One region of the Rhizobium sp. BK619 genome, then DNA from elsewhere that is predicted to be linked to it. Evidence: riboswitches for the same ligand, from Rfam matches in the RefSeq annotation. Region 1 holds a riboswitch; the other holds the start of a gene.

Region 1 (4,208 bases):
CGGTCAAAACCTCGGCTTCGATCTTGCCGGCGCACGCCGCTGGCTGGAAAAGCGGGCAGGGCAGGCGGCTGTCGTGAAGGCCTTCTTCGAACCCCGCACCTGCAGTGTGCAATATGTCGTTTCGGACCCGGTAACGAAACGCTGCGCCATCATTGATCCGGTGCTCGATTTCGACGAGATGTCGGGTGCGACGGGAACGACCAATGCCGACGCCATCCTCGCGCATATCGACAGCGAAGGGTTGACGGTCGAGTGGATCCTCGACACGCATCCACATGCCGATCATTTCTCCGCCGCGCACTACCTCAAAGGAAAGACCGGCGCGCCGACGGCGATCGGCGCCCATGTCACCGAGGTCCAGCTGCTCTGGAAGGAGATCTACAACTGGCCGGCACTCGAAACCGACGGCTCGCAATGGGACCGGCTGTTTGCCGAGGGCGACACTTTCGAGATCGGCGGGCTTAAAGCCCGTGTGATGTTCTCGCCCGGCCATACGCTTGCCTCGGTAACCTATGTGATCGGTGACGCCGCCTTCGTGCACGACACCGTATTTACGCCGGATTCCGGCACGGCGCGCACGGATTTTCCCGGCGGCAGCGCCAGCGCCCTCTGGCACTCGATCCAGGCCATCCTGTCGCTGCCCGAGGAGACCCGGCTCTTTTCCGGCCACGACTATCAGCCTGGCGGTCGCCATCCCCGCTGGGAAAGCACGGTGACCGCCCAGAAGGGCGCCAATCCGCATATATCGGGCATCGATGAGGCCGGCTTTGTGGCGCTGCGCCAGGCGCGAGACCGTACGCTGCCGAAACCGAAGCTGATGCTGCACGCGCTGCAGGTGAATATTCGGGGAGGCAGATTGCCGGAGCCGGAGGGAAATGGGCGGCGGTATCTGAAGATCCCGCTGGATGCGTTGTAGGAACGCAGGGAGCAGCGCTGCGGCACGTGCTTCGAGGCTTCGCCCTCCCGGGCTGCGCACCTCAGCATGAGGGACGTTGGCGGATGCCGCGCCCTCATGGCCAGCTTTGAGGGATGCAGCGGCGGCGCCCAAGAGAGCCTCATCCTGAGGTGTGTAGGCCATTGGCCGAAGCCTCGAAGGACGAGGCGGGTGCTCCATTTGCAGAGCTGGATGCGTCTGTAGCAAGGAGCAGCGTTGCGGCGTGCTTCGAGGCTTCGCCCTCTCGGGCTGCGCACCTCAGCATGAGGGACGTTGGCGGATGCCGCGCCCCGGAACGGGAGAAAGCGGCGCCAACGCTGAAGAGAGCCTTATCCTGAGGAGGCGAGGATGCTGGCATCACGCCGGCCACCAGCCCTCCCACGTTCCATCTCCATTTTTCACCCACCCAAACTCAATCCTCCGCAATAATCATTGACGTCGCGCGGGCCGGCAACGTAACTGGGGGCGACGGTTCCCTGAAGATGACTCCAAGGGGATTAATAGGGAACACGGTGAGGACGACCCAGTAGGGACCGAGACCGTGGCTGCCCCCGCAACTGTATGCGGATTGTCGATCATCTCAGAAGTGGCCAGCGACTGGCCATCTCTGAAGGGCTGATAGCCTCGCCACTGCGATATATCGCGGGAAGGCGGATGAAAGACGGATATCCGCAAGCCAGGAGACCTGCCGTCAATCACGATCCAATCAACCGGGCGGGGATGCCCGGATAAGGAACAGACATGATTGACCTTCTGAACCTTCGCCGAATTCCGGCATGCATCCGTCTCGATTGGGCCTCCTGCGGCTAGCGCGCGCGTCAGCGTGTCTTCGGCCGCGCGTGCGGCATAACCGTGCTTTTTCCCTTCAATCGAGGTTTCCATGCGCCAGATTCTCGCAACCATGACATTTGCCTTCGGGCTGATCGGCCTTGCGGCACCGAGCCTTGCCGCCACCCATTATCCTTTGACCATCACCAATTGCGGTGAGCAGGTGACTTTCCAGAAAGCGCCGTCGAAGATCGTTTCGATCGGCCAGGGCATGACCGAAATTCTTTTCTCGCTCGGCCTTGCCGACAAGATCGCCGGCACGGCCGTCTGGGTCGGTCCCGTCCTGCCGCAATATGCCGGGGCCAACAGCAAGATAAAGCGTCTCGCCGACAATGATCCGAGCTTCGAATCCGTCGTCGGACAGGAGCCCGACCTGGTGGCGGCCGAGTTCGAATGGCATGTCGGCGCACAGGGCTCCGTCGGCAAGCGGGAGCAGTTCCAGGATCTCGGGATCAATACCTATCTCGCGCCGGCCGATTGCGTCGCCAAGGTCAACACCGATGGCGGCGACGGTGTGCGCAAGGAGCTGTTCACGATGGAGCTGGTCTACCGTGAGATCGCCGAGCTCTCGGAGATCTTCGACGTGAAGGAGCGCGGCGATGCGCTGATTTCCAAGTTGAAGAAGCGCGAGGCGGATGCCGTCGCATCGATATCCGGCGCATCGGGCAAGAACCTGCCTATCGTCTTCTGGTTCTCCAGCAAGGAAGTCAACGGCGATGCCTTCATCGCCGGCAAGAACAGCGCGCCTGCCTATATCCTGAAGGCGATCGGCGCCAGGAATGTCGTCACGACCGAAGAGGAATGGCCGCTGGTCGGCTGGGAAACCATCGCCCAGGCGAACCCGGCCGTCATCGTGCTCGCCACCATGGACCGGCGCCGCTACGCCGCCGACGATCCGAAGGTCAAGATCGATTTTCTCGAGAACGACCCCGTGACCAAGGAACTCGATGCCGTCAGGAACAAGCACTTCGTGATGATGGACGCGCAATCGATGAACCCGACGATCCGCACGATCGACGGCATCGAGACCTTGGCGAACGGCATCAAATCCTTCGGCCTGTCGCAGTGAAGGCAGTGTCGGTCAGGCAACAAGGATGGTGGGCGCTTGCCGCGCTCACCATTTCAGCCCTTCTCCTTCTCGGACTGATGATCAGCCTTGCCGTTTCGATCGGCGAGATCGCGATCCCGCTGGCGACGACGGCGGAGGCGGTCTCCAACCGGCTGTTCGGCACGCAGTTCGAGCTCAGCCGCATCCACCAGGGCATCGTCTGGGATTATCGCTTGAGCCGGGCGCTGGTTGCAGCCAGCGCCGGCGCGTCGCTCTCGCTCTGCGGCGCCGTGCTGCAGGCGCTGCTGCGCAATCCACTGGCCGAACCCTATGTACTCGGCATCTCCGCCGGCGCCTCGACCGGAGCCGTCTGCGTGATGATCCTCGGCCTCGGCTACGGTGTTTTCGGCCTGTCCGGCGGCGCCTTTATCGGCGCGGTCATCGCCTTTCTGCTGGTCGGCTTCCTGGCGACGGGTGTGGGGGGAACCGGCGAGCGCATCATCCTGTGCGGCGTCGCCGGCTCGCAGCTCTTCAATGCGCTGACCTCCTACATCGTGACGACATCGGCGAATGCCGAGCAGGCGCGCGGCATCCTGTTCTGGCTTCTGGGGTCGCTCAGCGGTGTGCGCTGGCCGGATGTCTATCTCTCGGTGCCGATCGCGCTCACAGGTTTCGTCATCTGCATGGCCCATGTCAGGGCGCTCGACGCCTTCGCCTTCGGCACGGATGCAGCCGCCTCGCTCGGCATTGCCGTGCGCCGCGTCCAGATCCTGCTGTTCGGCCTGACGGCGGCGATGACGGCAAGCGTCGTCAGCGTGGTGGGCTCGATCGGCTTCGTCGGCCTGGTCATTCCGCATGCCGCCCGCTTCCTCGTCGGGCCGGGCCATCGGCGGCTGCTGCCGGCAACGGCGCTCGGCGGCGCGATCTACATGGTCGGCGCCGATATCGTCTCGCGCATCATCATCCCGCAGCAGGTCTTGCCGATCGGCGTCGTCACGGCGCTCTTCGGCGCACCGGCCTTCGCCGTCATCCTCTATCGCGTGCGGAGGAGCGCATGAGCATTACCATCGACGCGGTGAGTTTCGCCGCCGGCGATACGGTCATCGTCAACGGCGTCAGCCTGACGGTGACAAAGGGCAAGGTTCTCGGTCTGCTCGGGCCGAATGGGTCCGGCAAATCGAGCCTGCTGAGGCTGATCTGCCGGCTGCGCAAGGTCCGCAGCGGCGTCATCCGGCTGGGCGACGACGATATCGCTTCGCTGTCGCGCGCAGCCCTTGCCCGACGCATCGCTTTCGTCGAGCAGCAGTCGACGACCGATACGCAGCTGACCGTGCGCGACGTGGTGCGGCTCGGCCGCACGCCGCATCGCGGGTTGCTTGCGCCCTTCGGCGCGGAGGA
Region 2 (4,208 bases), on a different contig from region 1:
TGCCGAGCGCGCAGATCCTTCTGGCAACCTCGATGAGCAGAATATCGCCGCCCTTGTGGCCGACGAGATCGTTGACTTTCTTGAAGCCGTCGAGATCGACGGAGAAAAGCGTGACGTTCTGGTCCCACTCCTCGATCTGGTCCTCGTCGTCCTTGATCGGCCGTGACAGGATCTTGCGTTCGAAGGCGTAGCGGTTCGGCAGCTTGGTCAGATGGTCGTGAGTTGCGGTCCAATCGGCCTTCGCCTGGGCGGCGGCGCGCAGTTCCGTTTCCTTGCGCAGGTCGGCAATGCGCAGCACCGAATAGATGAAGCTCATGGCGCCGGCGATGCCGAGAGCCAGAACGAGTTTGTCGGCACCATATTCGCCGAAACCGGTCATGAAGAAGACAAGGCTGTCGTCAAGCTGCAAAAGCGCGCCGAGGAGCCAGAGAGTTATCCCAAGCCCGACGATCGATACGCATTGCCTTCCGGCCCTGCTCTGGAAAAACACCGGCATATGGCCTTCTCCATCTCCACCCTATGCCGGACTATCATGGAAGTCTGAAATGTTCGTTGAAACCAGAAGGCGAATTTTTGGGGACAGCAGCCTGTTGCTGCACCGTCGAGAGACGGACGCGCTTCTCGTGACGCGGGGAAGGGAAAGAACGAAGGCGAGCGTGCTGGTGCATCGCTCGCCCTTTCTCGTGTTTCAGGCGGTGACCATCAACAGCGGAACGCTGACGATGAGACCGACCAGAACCGTGATTGTGGCGACACGCATTAAACGCAGGCGACGCGTGCGCTCCCCACTCCAATCATATGTCATGTCTTCCATCTCCTTGGGACAAGGAAGTAGTCCCGGCGAAACCGGGTTCAATAGAGATGACGCGATTTGCTTGTGTAAGGCTGGATAAGATGAGGGATCGCTAATGCGGGAAGCGCAGAGACCAGCGCCGTCCGTTGCTGGTCATGCGAATGACGGCGAGCGGCTCGATGTCGACGAGCCAGAAGGAGGAGGGCGGCGCCTGGAGCGCATGCGTGATCGCTGTCCGGATGACGGCGGCGTGGCTGACGGCGATCACATGGCCGCCGAGGGCGGTCTCATTGTCCATCCAGTTGGCGACGCGTGTTCGAAGATCAACAAGGCTCTCGCCGCCGTGCGGGACCGTTTCCGGGTTCGTCATCCAGGCCATGAGGTTCTCCGGCTCCTCGGCCTCGATCGCCGCGATCGACTTGCCGGCCCAGCGGCCATGATCGCAATCGCCAAGTGCAGGGTCTATGCGAGCTTGAAGGCCGAGCGCGTCGACAGTCTGGCGGGCACGCAAAGCCGGGCTTACGGCAATACGATCGGCGCGGGGCAGGGCGACCATCCTGCCGGCTTCCTCCGTTGCCTTGGCTTCCAGCGGTTCGTCGATCGGAAACAGGGCTTTGCGGCTCGCCGCCGTTGCACCATGGCAGATCCAGGTAAGGCGCATGTTCATACAGTAGGGCAGCCCTTGGCCGGCAGGTGAAGTATCGTTGACAGTGTCTTCGGCGTGCAGATATAACCGGGCTGTTGCGGGTTTGGAAGCCGGTGGAAATCCGGCGCGGTCGCGCCACTGTGACCAGCGTGTCGAAGGTTCTTCGCGCTGGAAGTCAGACCTTACCGCACAAGCACTCTTTCGACTGAACGCGTCATTCCGGAGGAATACATGTCTGACACCACTTTCGCGCCCGTCGCGGCACCGGCACCGATCCCAGTAGGAGAAATCCTGCCCTGGGCGATGTTCGGCGGCCTGCTGATGCTGATCGCCATCTATTTCGTCGGCACCGAGGAAGGCGCGACCGCGCTGTTCAACGGCATGTATGTGCACGAATTCGTGCATGACGCCCGCCACCTCCTCGGCTTTCCCTGCCACTAAGGGGGATACTGACATGGTCGGAAATCTTCTACTTCGCGGCATGCTCGCGGGGCTGATTGCTGGCATTCTGGTTTTTGCTTTCGCCCATATCTTCGGCGAGCCGCTGGTCGATGCGGCAATCGCCTTCGAGGAGGCGAGCGCCCAGGCGGCCGGCGAAGCTGCCGAACCTGAAATCGTCAGCCGGGCCACACAGGCCGGTCTTGGCCTTTTCACCGGTGTCATGGCCTACAGCGTTGCCGTCGGCGGTCTTTTCGCGCTCGCCTTCGCTTTCGTGCATGGCCGCGTCAGCAATCTTTCGGTGCGCGGCACCTCGGCGGTCATCGCCCTTGCCGCCTTCGTGGCGATCGTGCTCGTTCCCGCTTTCAAATATCCGGCCAACCCGCCGGCGGTCGGCAATGCCGATACGATCGGCGTCAGGACTGAGCTGTTCTTCCTGATGATCGTCGTTTCGCTCTCCGCCCTGATCGCCGCGGTGGCTCTGTCGCGCCGCCTCTCCCAGCGTTTCGGCCTCTGGAACGGCGCGATCATCGCCGGCATCGCCTATCTCGTCTTCATCGGCCTCGTGCTCTATCTGCTGCCGCCGATCAACGAGGTGCCGGAGAACTTCTCGGCCATGGTGCTCTGGCGTTTTCGGACGACAACGCTCGCCATGCATGCGATCCTCTGGGCAACACTTGGCCTTGCCTTCGGGGCGCTGGCGGAAAAGCGGCTTGCCGTGAAGGACGGGCAGCGGAGCCGGCCGGCGAGGGCCTTCCACTGAACGCATCGAGGGGCGCCGTTTTGCCGGCGCCTTTAGGTTTTCGGGCCACTATGAAAAGCTGCAGAACCATAACACTCCTGTCGACGGCTTTTGCCGCCGGTTTCTTTTGCCTGCCTGCTGAAAACGCCCTTGCGCATGGCCGCAGCGACGGCGGCAGCCATGCCGGCCTCGATATCCCTGAAATCTCGCATGGAGAGATGGCGGTGATTTCAGACTATCGCGGCCGAATTATCGACCTGGCGTCCCGCGCGGTCGATACGAACGAGCCGTTCCGGCGCATTCTGAACTATGCCGAAATCCAGTATTCCTACTGTCTCTGGGGCCGGATGCCGGGCAGCGTGGGCGACGAGGAGAGCCCATTCAACGAATGCGCCCATGCCTATCTGGCGGCGGCCAAGGCGGTCTTGCTCTCGATGCGCGAGATGCCGGGGGAGGCCGTTGCGGCTGATGAAATCATTTCCGCGGTCGATGCCGACATGGTGCGGCGCAGCCTGGCGCTCATCACCTGCCGGTTCAGCGGCGAGGCCTTCAACACCGCCGATGTCGTCAAACCACGCTGGAATAAGGTGCCGTTTCATCTAGCCAGCATGGCGTCGCTGACGGGGCTTGCCGCTCTGTTCGCGCTTGTGGTGTTTGCACTTCGCCACGGTCTGCGGCCGACGGCTCAATCGTCGGAATAGCGCTGCTCGCGCCACGGATCGCCATACATGTGGTAGCCGTTCTTTTCCCAGAAGCCGGCTTCGTCGTCCGGCATCAGCTCGATGCGGCGCAGCCACTTGGCGCTTTTCCAGAAATAAAGATGCGGCACGACGAGTCGCATCGGGCCGCCGTGATCCGGCGTCAGCGGTTGGCCTTCCCAGGATGTCACAAGGATTGCGTCCTCGGCGGCGAAATCGGCAAGCGGCAGGTTGGTGGTATAGCCGTCATAACTCGTCAGCATGACGTAACCGGCTTGCGGCTTCGGCATGGCGAGATCGAGCAGATCGCGGGTCGAAACACCCTTCCATCTATTGTCGTAGCGCGACCAGGTGGTGACGCAGTGGATATCGCTGACCTTGGTGCTCTGCTCGATCGCCTGGAAGTCGGCCCAGCTGAGGCTGAGCGGCGTTTCGACGAGGCCGCCCACATCGAGCCGCCAGCTATCGGTGGAGATGGCGGGCTGCTGGCCAAGATCGAGCACCGGCCAGTTCTTGACGAGGTGCTGGCCGGGCGGCAGGCGCTCGGTTTCAGGGCGGGCGATGCGGCCGGTCAGGAACTTGCCCTCAGCCGCCCAGCGCCGCTTGGAGCTGGTAAGCTTGCTGTCGGCGGGCGTGTTGTCGTCGCTCATGAGCGGAGCCTCCTTGCGATGCCGCAATAGGACATTCGGCCTGCCGGGTGTCAAGTTTCGGCAGGCTCTTGGAAATCCCTTTCGGCGTCACTAAACTTGAGACTGTCGGGTATGCCTCGCTGGGGAGTGGAGGCGGAAAGGGAGGAGCCGGACCTGTCTTCGAGATATCACGCGATAGCGGCGTTGTTGGTGGTGCCGCTGATCATCTTCGCCTTCTTCACTTATGGAAGCGCGATCGCGA

The links. A riboswitch is a leader RNA that binds a small molecule or an ion and turns the genes downstream of it on or off. The one in region 1 is predicted to bind cobalamin.
Region 2: another riboswitch for cobalamin. It lies ahead of FHX14_RS14455 (CbtB-domain containing protein); the one in region 1 lies ahead of FHX14_RS24545 (ABC transporter substrate-binding protein).

What each region holds. Positions count from the first base shown of each region.
Region 1 covers NZ_JACIBH010000013.1:178,361-182,568, forward strand. The annotation lists gene blh (bifunctional sulfur transferase/dioxygenase Blh) at 1-916, shown strand, start outside; cobalamin riboswitch at 1,387-1,642, shown strand; gene FHX14_RS24545 (ABC transporter substrate-binding protein) at 1,815-2,831, shown strand; gene FHX14_RS24550 (iron ABC transporter permease) at 2,828-3,868, shown strand; gene FHX14_RS24555 (ABC transporter ATP-binding protein) at 3,865-4,208, shown strand, end outside.
Region 2 covers NZ_JACIBH010000007.1:27,947-32,154, reverse strand. The annotation lists gene FHX14_RS14465 (bifunctional diguanylate cyclase/phosphodiesterase) at 1-496, opposite strand, end outside; gene FHX14_RS14460 (histidine phosphatase family protein) at 906-1,460, opposite strand; adenosylcobalamin (AdoCbl) riboswitch at 1,516-1,658, shown strand; gene FHX14_RS14455 (CbtB-domain containing protein) at 1,671-1,880, shown strand; gene FHX14_RS14450 (CbtA family protein) at 1,894-2,640, shown strand; gene FHX14_RS14445 (hypothetical protein) at 2,691-3,320, shown strand; gene FHX14_RS14440 (sulfite oxidase-like oxidoreductase) at 3,305-3,967, opposite strand; gene FHX14_RS14435 (sensor histidine kinase) at 4,079-4,208, shown strand, end outside.